2 regions of the Streptomyces sp. NPDC086989 genome follow, and region 1 is predicted to be linked to the other one. Evidence: riboswitches for the same ligand, from Rfam matches in the RefSeq annotation. Region 1 holds a riboswitch; the other holds the start of a gene.
The links. A riboswitch is a leader RNA that binds a small molecule or an ion and turns the genes downstream of it on or off. The one in region 1 is predicted to bind thiamine pyrophosphate.

Region 2: another riboswitch for thiamine pyrophosphate. It lies ahead of thiC (phosphomethylpyrimidine synthase ThiC); the one in region 1 lies ahead of thiO (glycine oxidase ThiO).

What each region holds. Positions count from the first base shown of each region.
Region 1 is NZ_JBIVAL010000004.1:241,572-248,661, reverse strand. It holds gene ACIPK4_RS10805 (hypothetical protein) at 1-953, opposite strand, end outside; gene metF (methylenetetrahydrofolate reductase [NAD(P)H]) at 1,005-1,922, opposite strand; gene thiE (thiamine phosphate synthase) at 1,992-2,642, opposite strand; gene ACIPK4_RS10790 (Rv2175c family DNA-binding protein) at 2,714-3,079, opposite strand; gene ACIPK4_RS10785 (NAD(P)/FAD-dependent oxidoreductase) at 3,254-4,477, opposite strand; TPP riboswitch at 4,570-4,682, shown strand; gene thiO (glycine oxidase ThiO) at 4,680-5,861, shown strand; gene thiS (sulfur carrier protein ThiS) at 5,858-6,058, shown strand; gene ACIPK4_RS10770 (thiazole synthase) at 6,064-6,858, shown strand.
Region 2 is NZ_JBIVAL010000003.1:455,205-462,294, reverse strand. It holds gene ACIPK4_RS08830 (glycosyltransferase) at 1-1,106, shown strand, start outside; gene ACIPK4_RS08825 (aldo/keto reductase) at 1,121-2,185, opposite strand; gene thiC (phosphomethylpyrimidine synthase ThiC) at 2,304-4,091, opposite strand; TPP riboswitch at 4,086-4,229, opposite strand; gene ACIPK4_RS08815 (YibE/F family protein) at 4,311-5,711, shown strand; gene ACIPK4_RS08810 (SsgA family sporulation/cell division regulator) at 5,762-6,211, opposite strand; gene ACIPK4_RS08805 (IclR family transcriptional regulator) at 6,309-7,055, opposite strand.

The DNA.
Region 1 (7,090 bases):
CAGTAGCGGTACTGCTCGTACTCGCCGGTGCCCTGGTACGGGTACTGCTGCGGCTGGGGCTGCTGCTGCGGGTACGGGTTCTGCTCGTCCCCGGGGTAGGCCTGGGAGGCGCCTTCGGTGGACCGCTGCTGCGGCACCCACACCCCGCCGGGCGGGGTGTCCATCGAGTACTGCTGCTGGCCGCCCGCGCTCGCGTACGGGTCGGCGGAGTAACCGGCGTACGGGGTGTAGTCGTACGGCTGTTGCGGGATGACGGCGCCGCCGGTGCCGATGTACGGGTCCGAGTAGGCTGCGTAGACCTGCTGTTCGCCGCCGGCCGGATAGCCCGCGGAGTAGTCGTAGCCGCCCTGGGCCTGCGCGTCGTAGGCCGGCGCGTCGTACTGGGCGGCGTACTGGTGGGCGTCCTGCTCGGCCGTGGCGAACGGCGGGGCGAACGCCGCCGTCCGGCCCGCGTCGGCGGTGGGGGCGAAGCTCTGTATCCCGTACGAGCCGGTGTCCTCGGGCAGCGGCTCGGGGCTGTAGAACTCCGCGGCCGGGGCATGGAAACGCGGTTCGGGCGCCTCCTTCTCGGGCGTGTCGGCGCCGTCCCGGTCCGCCGTCGTCCCGTCGGAGCCGTACTCCAGCGCGGTGACCTCCAGCGCGGGCCCGGGGCGCGGACCGCCCGCCCGCCGGCGCCGGGTCTGCCGTACGGGCTTGCCGCCCTTGCGCAGCGCCCAGCCGGCCTCGAAGCCCTTGCGGAAGGAGAGCGTCACCAGGGTCTGGCCCACGGCGAACGCGGCCGCGCCGATGCCGATGACCGGCACCGACGGCAGCACCACCCCGGCGACCACACCGAGGAACCCGGCGAACGCGAGCAGGCGCCAGCGCAGCCGGGCCTTGTACTGCATCAGGACCTCGGCAAGCAGCCACAGCGCGACGAAACCGAACGCGATGTAGAGGACCGTCATTCCCATGCGTGGCACCTCTCGGTACGGCCGACCGCCCAGGAAACGGGGGCCGGCCGATCAGGCCCGCTGGTGCAGGCCCAGGTTCTCGTAGATCTCGAGAGTCGCCGTGGAATTGTTCAGCGTGATGAAGTGCAGCCCCGGGACACCCTCGGACAGCAGCCGCGCGCAGAACTCCGTGGCGAACTCGATCCCAATGGAGCGTACAGCGGCTGGATCGTCCTTGACGGCGAGCATGCGCTCTTTCACGGCTGCGGGGAAGACTGCGTTGCTGAGTTGGGGCAGCCGGTCGAGCTGCTTGATCCCCACAACAGGCATGACCTCGGGGATGATCGGGGTCTCGCAGCCCGCCTTCTGCGCACTGTCGCGCAGCCGCAGATAATTCTCCGGATCGAAGAACATCTGGGTGATCGCATAGTCGGCCCCCGCGCGGCACTTGTCCACGAAGTGCCGGATGTCCGTGTCCCAGTCCTGCGAACGCGGGTGCATCTCGGGGAAGGCCGCGACGCCCACGCAGAAGTCACCGGACTCCTTGAGCAGCCGGACCAGGTCGGCGGCGTAGTGCACGCCCTCGGGGTGCGGGACCCAGGGACCCATGGGGTCGCCCGGCGGATCGCCGCGCACGGCGAGCATGTTGCGGATGCCCGCGTCGGCGAACTGGCCGATGACGTGGCGCAGCTCGGCGATGGAGTGGTCGACCGCGGTGAGGTGCGCGACGGGGGTCAGCGTGGTGTCGGCGGCGATCTCCTGGGTGGCCTTGACGGTGCCGCCGCGGGTGGAGCCGCCGGCCCCGTAGGTCACGGAGACGAAGCTCGGGCCCACCGCCTCGATCCGGCGCAGCGCGTTCCAGAGGTTGCGCTCGCCCTTCTCCGTCTTGGGGGCCCAGAACTCGAAGGAGTACGACGGGCACCCGGACGCCAGCAGGTCACGGACCGTGCGTGCACGGTCCGTACGGGTGGAAGCGGTACCAAGGGCCATACGGGCAGGTTAGACGGGCCTTCGCAGAGGCCGAAGCGGTGTCCGCCTTTTGGACACGTTTTTGGACACCTATGCGCGGACGCGCTCCCGGACCCGCTTGGCCAGGTCGGCGGCGGCCGCACGCGGGTCGGAGGCCTCGGTCAGGGCGCGGACGACCACGATGCGGGTGGCTCCGGCGTCGAGGACCTCGTCGAGGTTGCCGGCGTCGATGCCGCCGATGGCGAACCAGGGGCGGGCGGGGGCCAGCGAGGCCGTGTACCGGACCAGTCCGAGGCCGGGGGCGTGGCGGCCGGGCTTGGTGGGGGTGGGCCAGCAGGGGCCGGTGCAGAAGTAGTCCACGCCCGGCTCGGCGACGGCGGCGTCGACCTCGGACTCGGCGTGGCAGGAGCGGCCGATCAGGACGTTCTCGCCCAGGATCGCGCGGGCGGCGGGCACCGGGATGTCGCCCTGGCCCAGGTGCAGGACGTCGGAGCCGATGGCGTGGGCGACGTCGGCGCGGTCGTTGACCGCGAGGAGCCTGCCGTGGCGGCGGGCGGCCTCGGCGAAGACCTGGAGGTGTTCGAGCTCCTCGCCGGCCTCCATGCCCTTGTCGCGGAGCTGGACGATGTCCACGCCGCCCGCGAGGACTTCGTCGAGGAACGCGGGGAGGTCCCCCTGCCGCTTGCGGGCGTCCGTGCACAGGTAGAGCCGGGCGTCGGACAGCTGGGCGTTCACGGACATGGGTCCCCCGGGGTGGGAGCGGTGCACGGGCCGTCGGGCCCGCGCACCGCGGATGGATCAGGCGGCTCGGATCAGAGGGCGAGCGCCTGAGCGCGGCGCTTCACCTCCGTGCCGCGATTCTCGCTCAGTGCCTGGACGGGGGTACCGGGCAGGGTCGGGTCGGCGGTGAAGAGCCACTCCAGCATCTCCTCGTCGGAGAAGCCGTCGTCGCGCAGCACGGTCAGCAGGCCCGCGAGGCCCTTGACGACCTTGTCGCCGTCGATGAAGGCGGCGGGCACCTGCAGCGCGCGGTTCTCACCGCGGCGTACGGCGATCAGCTGACCTTCCTTGACCAGCTGGCGGACCCGGGTCACTTCGATGTCGAGCATCTCCGCGATGTCGGGGAGGTACAGCCAGGCGGGGACAAGGGCATCGATCTTTGCGTCAATCTCGGTCACGTGCACAAGCCTGCCACCTCGGACCGACAGCCGGTACCCGAGCCGACCCGTCCGGGTCCCGGCGGCGCCGCCGCGCCCCGCACCGCACCCGGACCCCGCGTCCGGCTCCCCGGTCCCGCGCCCGGCTCCCCGGACGCGGGACCGGCGCGCCCACCGGACGCGCGGCCGGCGCGCCTACCCGGCCAGCGCGGACTTCAGGGGCGTCGCGGGGTCGGCGATCTTGGCCGGATCCACCGGGGCGCCCGTCTCGATCAGCTTCCGCCCCTGCGCCAGGTCCCGCGGCCGGCCCACCGCCAGGACCGCGACCAGCACCCCGGCGCGCAGCCAGCACACCGACCACGCCGCCTCGGCGGGGTCCCCGCGCCACAGCAGCTCGTCCGCCCCCGCGTGGTGCCCCGCGTACTGCACGAAGCGCCCGAACTGCTCCGACCAGAAGTACGGCACCGGGTCGTAGACCTGGGCCGGCGCCCCCATCAGGATGTTGGCCGCGACCACCCGGGGGCCCTGGAGGGCGTTGTCCCAGTGGTGCACCAGCAGCCGCGTCCCGTAGCGCGCGGACGGGAACGACGCACAGTCGCCGACCGCGTACACGCCGGGCAGGGAGGTCCGCAGGTACGCGTCCGCCGTGACCGCGCCCTCCGGCCCGAGCTCGATCCCCGAGCCCTCCAGCCACCGCGTCGCGGGCCGGGCCCCGATGCCCACGACCACCGCACCCGCCGGCAGCTCCCGCCCGTCGGCGAGCAGGACCCGCCCGGGTTCCACCGAGGCCACCTTGGCGCCGGTCAGCAGGGCGGCCCCCGCCTCCTCGTACCAGCGGGTCATGGGAGCCGCGACCTCCGCCGGGAGCGCCCCGGCCAGCACCCGGTCCGCCGCCTCGACCACGGTCACCGCGCAGCCCGCCTCGCGGGCCGCGGTGGCGAACTCGGCGCCGATCCAGCCGGCCCCGACCACCACCGTCTCCGGCGCCGCGGCCAGCACCGGGCGCAGCCGGGCCGCGTCGTCCAGGGTGCGCAGGAGGTGCACGCCCGGGACGCCCTCGGACCCGGGCAGGGTCAGCGGCTGCGCGCCGGTCGCCAGCACGAGCACCTCGTACGGGACCGGCCCGGCCTCGGTGTCCAGCTCGCGGTCGGCGGCCCGCAGCCCGGTGACCTCCACACCGAGCCGGAGCTCGACGTCGAGCCCCTCGAAGTCCACGTCGAAGGCGGAGTCCTCGGCCTTGCCGAGCAGCACCGCCTTGGACAGCGGGGGCCGGTCGTACGGCTGGTGGGGCTCGGCGCCCAGCAGGGTCACGGGGCCCCTGAAACCCTGCTCCCGAAGGGCGACCGCAGTCTGCACCCCGGCCATTCCGGCGCCGACGATGACGACGCCGCTCTGAGTCTGTTCCGTCTGCTCGCTCACACCGCCCACCCTAGCGATCTGACTGGCAGTCAGGAACGGTGGCCCGGGGAGGCAGCCTTACCCGGCCCCCGCGGCGGGGTTAGGCTGGCCGTCGTACCTATCGCGGGAGTCCGGGCGCACCGGGCTGAGAGGGAGGCTGAGCGGCCTCCGACCGTACGAACCTGATCCGGGTCATGCCGGCGAAGGGAGGGGCTGGACGCCCATGCACTCATCTCGGAAGGGATCCGGCCGGGGATCCGACGTGCTCGTCATCGGGGGCGGGATCATCGGCCTGGTCACCGCCTGGCGGGCGGCCCGGCACGGGCTGCGGACCGTGCTCGCCGACCCGGCACCCGGCGGCGGGGCCGCGCAGGTCGCGGCCGGCATGCTCGCCGCCGTCACCGAACTGCACTACGGCGAGGAGACCCTGCTGGGCCTCAACCTCGCCTCCGCCGCCCGCTACCCGGAGTTCGCCGCCGAGCTGACCGAGGCCAGCGGCGGGATGGACCTCGGCTACCGCGCCTGCGGCACGCTCGCCGTCGCCCTCGACGCCGACGACCGGCTCCACCTGCGGGAACTGCACGCCCTCCAGCGGCGCTGCGGTCTGGAGTCCGAGTGGCTCACCGGCCGCGAGTGCCGCCGCCTGGAGCCGATGCTGGCCCCGGGCGTCCGCGGCGGGCTCCGCGTGGACGGCGACCACCAGGTCGACCCGCGCCGGCTGGCGGCGGCGCTGCTGGCCGCCTGCGAGGGCGCCGGGGTGGAGGTCCGCCGGGCCGGCGCCGAGCGGCTGCTGACCGCCGCCGACCGTGCCGTCGGCGCGCTGCTCGACGACGGTACGGAGCTGCGCGCGGACCAGGTGGTCCTGGCCGCGGGCTCGCTCAGCGGCCGGCTGGCCGGCGTACCGCCGCGGGTGCTGCCCCCCGTACGGCCCGTGAAGGGCCAGGTGCTGCGGCTCTCGGTGCCGGCGGCGTACGCGCCGTTCCTGTCCCGGACGGTGCGGGCGGTGGTCCGGGGCAGCCACGTGTACCTGGTGCCGCGGGAGAACGGGGAGCTCGTCGTCGGGGCGACCAGCGAGGAACTCGGCTGGGACACCACGGTCACCGCCGGCGGGGTGTACGAACTCCTGCGGGACGCACACGAATTGGTGCCCGGCATCACCGAACTGCCGCTGACCGAGACCCGGGCCGGGCTGCGGCCCGGCTCCCCGGACAACGCCCCGCTGCTCGGCCCGACGGACCTGCCCGGCCTGCACCTGGCCACCGGCCACTACCGCAACGGGGTGCTGCTGACCCCGCTCACCGGCGACGTGATGGCACAGCTGCTGACCACCGGCACGCTGGCGGAGATCGCCCGCCCGTTCACCCCGCGCCGCTTCAGCGCCGCACGTCAGGAGTCGTACGCATGACCATCTCCGTCAACGGCGAGCCGCGCGAGATCGCGGCCGGCACCACCCTCGACGCGGTGGTCGCCACCCTGACCGCGGCCCCGTCGGGCGTCGCGGCCGCACTGAACGAGACCGTGGTCCCCCGCGGCCAGTGGCCGCTCACGCCGGTGGGCGAGGGCGACCGGGTCGAGGTCCTCACCGCGGTGCAGGGGGGCTGAGCGCGATGGCGGACGACGCTTTCGAACTGGGCGGACGGACCTTCTCCTCCCGCCTGATCATGGGGACCGGCGGGGCGCCGAGCCTGGACGTGCTGGAACGGGCGCTGATCGCGTCCGGCACGGAGCTCACCACGGTGGCGATGCGCCGACTGGACCCGACCGTGCAGGGCTCCGTCCTGTCGGTGCTGGGCCGGCTCGGCATCGCGGTCCTGCCGAACACCGCGGGCTGCTTCACGGCGGGCGAGGCGGTGCTGACCGCGCGGCTCGCGCGGGAGGCCCTGGGCACGGACTGGATCAAGCTGGAGGTCGTCGCCGACGAGCGGACCCTGCTGCCGGACGGGGTGGAGCTGCTGGACGCGGCGGAGACCCTGGTCGACGAGGGCTTCACCGTGCTGCCCTACACGAACGACGACCCGGTGCTGGCCCGCAGGCTGGAGGACGTGGGCTGCGCGGCGATCATGCCGCTGGGATCGCCGATCGGCTCGGGCATGGGCATCCGCAACCCGCACAACTTCGAGCTGATCTGCGAGCGGGCCGGGGTCCCGGTGATCCTGGATGCCGGAGCCGGCACGGCCTCGGACGCGGCCCTGGCGATGGAGCTCGGCTGCGCGGCGGTGATGCTGGCGTCGGCGGTGACCCGGGCGCAGGCGCCGGTGCTGATGGCGACGGCGATGCGGGACGCCGTGTCGGCGGGGCGGCTGGCGTTCCGCGCGGGCCGCATCCCGCAGCGCCGCTTCGCGCAGGCCTCGTCCCCTGCGGAGGGCCAGGCCGCCCTCGACCCGGAACGCCCGGCGTTCTGACCCGGCCCCCGACCCCCGGCGGGGCCGGATTCCGGTGCCGCCGGCCTTCGGATACCGGTGCCGCCGGCGTCCGGATACCGGTGCCGCCGCGGTTCGGGGCCCGGGGTGCCCCCGGCGGGCGCCGGGGCGGGTTCCGGGGCCGGCCCCCCCGGCAACGGGGCCGCGCCGTCACGGGCCCGGGCGGGGCCGCCGGACGTCACAGCTGCGCTGCAAGACGCACCACCCTGGCCGG
Region 2 (7,090 bases), on a different contig from region 1:
TGAAGAACGAATCCGCCGTCATCGAGCGCTGCCTCACCTCGGTACGGGACCTCATCGACACCTGGGTCATCTCCGACACCGGTTCCACCGACGGCACCCAGGAACTCATCCGAAGCACCCTGGACGGGATCCCCGGAGAGCTCCACGAGGAACCCTGGGTCGACTTCGGCCACAACCGCAGCCTCAACATCGCGCACGCCCGCGGCAAGGCCGACTATCTGCTCCTCCTCGACGCCGACCTCGTCCTGCGCCGCGGCGGGCCGCTGCCCCCGCTCACGGCGCAGTCGTACATGCTGCGCCACGAGGGCGCGACGGAGTACCGCATCAAGCGTCTGGTGCGTGGAGATCTCCCCTGGCGGTACGAGGGCGTCACGCACGAGTACCTGACCTGCGACCAGCCCGGCGAGTACGACCAGCGGCCCGGTTTCCAGCAGAACCTCGACGCGCTGTTCATCGAGGACCACGCCGACGGAGGCTCCCGGCACGACAAATTCGAACGCGATGCCCGTCTGCTCGGCGCCGCGCTCAAGCAGGACCCCGCCAACACCCGGACGGTCTTCTACCTCGCCCAGACCATGCGCGACATGGGCGATACCGCGGAGGCGATCAGGCTCTACGAGCAGTGCGCGGCCATGGGCGGCTGGGCCGAGGAGGTCTACTACGCCCTGCTCCAGGTCGGTGTTCTGAACGCAGAGGCGGGTGACTGGCCGACCGCCATGGACGCCCTCTCACGCGCCTGGGAGTCACGGCCCACCCGCCTGGAGGCCTGCTACGAGCTGGCCTCCAGGCTGAGGATGCTGGGTCGCCATCACGCTGCGCACGCGATCACCACGGCCGTGCTGGACCGGCCCGCACCGCCGGACCTGCTGTTCATCCAACCCTGGGTCTACCAGTGGGGGCTGCTGTTCGAGCACTCCATCACCGCCTACTGGGTCGGTGACATGGAGGCCTCGCTGCGCGCCTGTGACCGGCTGCTGGCGCTGCCCGACCTGCCCGACGCCATCCGCCGTCAGACGGAGACCAATCGCGGCTTCGCCGAGGCCCGCAGCGCGCCGTCCGTCCCTGTTTCACGTGAAACATCGCGCCGGACGAAGGTGCGGGGCTGACCGGGACAACACACCTAGAGCCCCACGTCGTCCCCTGCGGCACGGTCCCCCGGCGCCCGGCGCCGCTGCGCGGTGTCGGTCAGTGCCGGCGGGCGCCACACGCCATCCGGGTGGTAGAGGTTGGTCCCCGGCGGAACGATCTCGTCGATCCGGTCGAGCGCCGCGTCGTCGAGGACCAGGCCCGCTCCCTTGACCAGTGAGTTGAGCTGGTCAAGGGTCCGGGGGCCGATGATCACCGAGGTGACCGCGGGGTGCGCGAGCGGGAAGGCGACCGCCAGTTCGGGCAGGGTGCAGCCGATTTCGTGGGCGAGGCCGACGAGTTGTTCCACGGCCTCCAGCTTGGCGGTGTTTCCCGGGACCGCCGGGTCGAAGCGCGCCGGTGTCAGCGCCGCCCGCCCCGAGGTCAGGTCGACGGGCCCGCCGAGCCTGTACCTGCCGCTCAGGAAGCCGGATGCGAGCGGGCTCCAGGTCAGCACGCCCATCCCGTGCCGCCGGGCGACGGGCAGCACGGAGGCCTCGATCCCCCGGGCGAGGATCGAGTACGGGGGCTGCTCGGTCCTGAACCGCGGGAGGGCCCGCCGCTCTGCGACGTGCTGGGCCTCGACGATCTCCTCGGCGGGGAAGGTGGAGCAGCCGAAGGCGCGGATCTTGCCGGCCCGCACCAGGTCGCCGAGGACCGAGAGGGTCTCCTCGACGTCCGTCGAGTGGTCAGGCCGGTGTACCTGGTAGAGGTCGATCCATTCGGTGCCCAGGCGCCGCAGGCTGTCCTCCACCGCCCGCACGATCCACCGCCGCGAGTTGCCGCTGCGGTTGCGTCCCTTCCCCATCTGGAAGTGGACCTTGGTGGCGAGCACGACATCGTCGCGCCGGCCCTTGAGCGCCTTGCCGACGATCTCCTCGGACTCCCCGGCGGAGTACATGTCCGCCGTGTCGACGAAGTTGATCCCCTGGTCGAGCGCGGCGTGGATGATCCGTGCGCACTCCTGGTGGCCCGGGTTCCCCACCGCTCCGAACATCATCGTGCCGAGGCAGTGCGCACTGACCTCTATGCCGGTCCGGCCCAGACTGCGATATCTCATGGTCATGCGCCCGCACTGTAGGAGCTGGAGTGTGCTCCAGCGCAAGCGCTCCGCGCGGGCCGCCGCTCCTGGGAGTCCCCTCCCTCCCCCCGGAGCGGCGGCCGCCTCAGCGGTCGGGTCAGTCCGCCAAGGGCAGGTACACCCGGTTGCCGCTCGCCGCGAACTCGGCCGACTTCGCCGCCATGCCCGCCTCGATCTCATCGGCCTTCAGGTCACCGCCGTGCTCACGGCGGATGTCCTGGGAGATCTTCATCGAGCAGAACTTCGGACCGCACATGGAGCAGAAGTGCGCGGTCTTGGCCGGTTCGGCCGGGAGCGTCTCGTCGTGGAACTCGCGGGCCGTGTCCGGGTCGAGGGCCAGGTTGAACTGGTCCTCCCAGCGGAACTCGAACCGCGCGTCCGACAGGGCGTCGTCCCACTCCTGGGCGCCCGGGTGGCCCTTGGCCAGGTCCGCCGCGTGCGCGGCGATCTTGTAGGTGATGACACCGGTCTTCACGTCGTCGCGGTTGGGCAGGCCCAGGTGCTCCTTCGGCGTGACGTAGCAGAGCATCGCGGTGCCCCACCAGGCGATCATCGCGGCGCCGATGCCCGAGGTGATGTGGTCGTACGCGGGAGCGACGTCCGTGGTCAGCGGGCCGAGCGTGTAGAACGGCGCCTCCTCGCAGATCTCCTGCTGGAGGTCGATGTTCTCCTTGATCTTGTGCATCGGGACGTGCCCCGGGCCCTCGATCATGGTCTGGACGTTGTGGCGCTTGGCGATCGTGTTCAGCTCACCCAGGGTCTTCAGCTCGGCGAACTGCGCGGCGTCGTTGGCGTCCGCGATCGAGCCGGGACGCAGACCGTCACCCAGCGAGTACGTGACGTCGTACGTCGCGAGGATCTCGCAGAGTTCCTCGAAGTTCGTGTAGAGGAAGTTCTCCTTGTGGTGCGCCAGGCACCAGGCGGCCATGATCGAGCCGCCGCGCGAGACGATGCCGGTCTTGCGCCGGGCGGTCAGGGGCACGTACGGGAGCAGCACGCCGGCGTGGACCGTCATGTAGTCCACGCCCTGCTCGGCCTGCTCGATGACCGTGTCCTTGTAGATCTCCCAGGTCAGGTCCTCGGCGCGGCCGTCGACCTTCTCCAGCGCCTGGTAGAGCGGCACGGTGCCGATCGGCACGGGCGAGTTGCGCAGCACCCACTCGCGGGTGGTGTGGATGTTGCGGCCCGTCGAGAGGTCCATGACCGTGTCGGCGCCCCACTTGGTCGCCCAGGTCATCTTGTCGACCTCCTCCTCGATGGAGGAGGTGACGGCGGAGTTGCCGATGTTGGCGTTGACCTTCACCAGGAACCGCTTGCCGATGATCATCGGCTCGATCTCCGGGTGGTTCACGTTCGCAGGAAGCACGGCGCGACCTGCGGCGATCTCCTCGCGCACGACCTCGGGCGCGACGTTCTCGCGGATCGCGACGTACTCCATCTCGGGAGTGATCTCACCGCGGCGGGCGTACGCGAGCTGCGTGACGGCTGCGCCGTCGCGGCCACGACGGGGCTGGCGCGGGCGGCCCGGGAAGACCGCGTCGAGGTTCTTGAGGCCACCACGCGGCGAGGTGTGCTTGATGCCGTCGTCCTCGGGACGCACGGGGCGGCCGGCGTACTCCTCGGTGTCGCCGCGGCCGATGATCCAGTTCTCGCGCAGCGGCGCCAGTCCGCGCCGCACGTCGGTCTCGATCTGCGGGTCGGTGTACGGCCCGGACGTGTCGTAGAGCGTCACGTCCTTGCCGTTGGTGAGGTGGACCTGGCGGACCGGCACCCGGATGTCGGGGCGGGAGCCCGCCACATAGCCCTTGTGCCAGCCCGGCTGGCGCTCGGTCTGGCCGTCGGCGTCCTGGCTGACGGCAGGCGTGCGTGCGTCCTGAATGGTCATGAGACCTGATCTCCCTACGCCGGCATTACCCGGTAACAGGTTCGGCGGTCGACGCAGCCTCTTCCCGTACGCACATATGCTGCGTACGGTGATCAGCGCCCTCTCAGCCCGGTGCTCCGAGCTCCCGCGTTGTGCAAAGGTGCCCCCACGCTAGCGTCATCTGTGGCGTGCTGAACAGTGGGCCCCCTCAACTCTTGCGATGATCGGCCGGTGACGTCCATGCCGCAGCCCCCCAACACGCCCACCCAGCCCACGGACCACTCCGACCACGCACACACGGGCCACAGGCATGACCACGGTCCCGCCCAGGTCCCTCCCCAGGGGCATTCCCACGGCCACTCCCACGGCCACGGGCCGGCGGCGCCCGTCTCGAAGCACCTGCGCAAGGTCATCGCAGCGGTACTGATCCCCTTCGCCGCCGCCGTCTTCGTCGGCCTGGTGGTGCTCTGGCCGGGTGGCGCCCCCGCCCACGAGCGCTCGGGAGTGGGCTTCGACCGGCAGACCCAGCAGGGCCGGGTGGTCGCGCTCGAACAGGTCGACTGCAAATCGGTGAACGCCTCGCAGGTACCGCCCACGAGCAACCCCACCGCCCCCGAGGGCCGCGAGGCTCGGGCCGCGCAGACCGGCGAGTGCAAGAAGGCCACGATCGAGGTCGCCACCGGATCCGACAAGGGCCGCACCTTCTTCGAGATCGTCCAGCCGGGCGCGCCGCGGCAGTTGGAGAACGGCCAGGAGGTGGTCGTCGCGTACGCACCGGACGCGCCGCGGGACCTGCAGTACTCCGTGGTCGACGTGAACCGCAAGCTGCCCCTGGCGGTGCTGGCCGGCATCTTCGCGGTGGCGGTGGTCGTCGTCGGCCGGATGCGCGGCCTGTTCGCGCTGATCGCGCTGGTCGTCAGTTTCGGCGTGCTGACCCTCTTCATCCTCCCGGCGATCCTGCAGGGCTCGAACCCTCTGGTCGTCGCGGTCGTCGGCGCGAGCGCCATCATGCTCATCGCGCTCTACATGTGCCACGGCCTGAGCGCCCGTACATCGGTCGCCGTCCTGGGCACGCTCGTCTCGCTGCTGCTGATCGGCCTGCTCGGAACGGTGTTCGTCGACTGGGCCTTCCTCAGCGGCAACACCGATGACAACACCGGTCTGATCCACGGGCTCTACCCGGACATCGACATGAGCGGTCTGCTGCTTGCAGGCGTGATCATCGGATCGCTCGGCGTACTCGACGACGTGACGGTCACGCAGACGTCGGCGGTCTGGGAGCTCCATCAGGCCGACTCGACGATGGGACCCCGCGCCCTGTACCGCGCGGCCATCCGCATCGGCCGTGACCACATCGCCTCGGTGGTCAACACCCTGGTCCTGGCCTACGCGGGCGCTGCGCTTCCCTTGCTGCTGCTGTTCTCGATCGCGAACAGCAGCATGGGTTCGGTGGCCAACAGCGAGCTGGTGGCGGAGGAGATCGTACGGACCCTCGTCGGGTCGATCGGCCTGGTGGCCTCGGTGCCGGTGACCACGGCGCTTGCCGCGCTGGTGGTTTCGGCCGACCGGCCGGGCTCCCCGGCCGCGGCGGAGGCCTCGGGGCCGGTCCGCGGAGGCCGGGGGCGGCGGCGCAAGCGCTGAGCGACCCGGGTGGCTCGGGGGCCCGGGGCGACTCGGCTCCGCCGATCCGCTCAGCCCGCGTTCTGCTCGTTCTGCCGCGCCTCGGCCAGGATCCGGTCCAGAGCCTCGTCGAGGTTCTCGTCGAAGTCGCCGAGATTGCGCTCCTGACCGAGCGGAACAAGCCGGTCGGTGCGGTCGAGGAAAGCGACGAGAGGCGCCGCGCCGGCACGGAACAGCGCCCGGTCGGAGCCGACCTGGAGCCTGATGTGGACGTCGGACAGCTCGTCGGGGTCGGTGGGCGCGATGTGCACATCACCGTCGCCACACGGCTTGTTGATGCCGTCGAGAAGGAGTTCGCGGCCGAACGCCCAGGTCACGGGCGCGTCTCCGGGAAGGTGGAAGGTCAGCCGCACTGCGTAGGGGTCACGGGTGTCGTACCGGAGTTCCACCGGGATCCGGAACGAGAGCTCCTCGGAAACGAGGAAGCTCATCATGACCTCTGCCTGTACCGACTCGCGCATGGACTACCCCGCTGTAGTGGAAGTGGCCAGGAATGATCCCCCAGGGCCCTCTTGACAAGGGTGGTGGAAGCGCTTGCGGATCACAAGGAGTGAGTTTTCAGATACTGATAGAGAACGAGAGGGTGCTCAGCAGCGCGCCTACTTCACTCCGTAGCCGATCCACTACACAAAGCAATCGTTCCTCCTGGTACAAAGGGAGGGAAATAGCCATGGTTGCGGCGGTATCGCCCACAGTAATGGGGATGGCTGCACAGACCGTGCCCAGGGCGTACTCCTGACGCTCCGTAACCGGCTCCATGCGTCCCAGTGCGGCGATACGGGTTTCCAGGGCACGTTGGTCCCGGACGGTGTACTGGGTGACCGCCTCGACCGGGTGCCGGTCGTAGAAGTCCCTGCGGGTCTTCTCGTCGAGCTGGGCCAGCAGACACTGCCCGATGGCGTGTGCGTGGCCGGTCGCGCGAAAATCGGCCCACTCCTCCACCGCGGGGTTGGCCGGAGTGTCCGAGACGCCGACGAGCTCGATCTCACCCGCGCGGAACACCGCGAAGTACACGGGGGCCCCGACCGCGTCGCGGAAGTGCGCGAGGGAGTCGAGGATCATGCTGCGACGTTTCTGCTGCAGCCCGCCACCCGCCAGCCGCCCGGCGGCGGCGCCAAGCAGGAACACTCCGCCCTCGCGCCGCAGATATCCCTCGTGAGTGAGGGTGCGCAGCAGGTGGTACGCGGTGGGGAGCGGCAGGCCGGCCTCGCGCGCCAGTTGTTTCGCCGGGGCCCCCTCGCTGTGGGAGCCCGCTGCCTCGAGCAGCCTCAACGCGCGCTGCACCGAACCGATCAGCGTCGGCACACCGGCATTGTGAACCGAAGACAAAGCTCACCCCC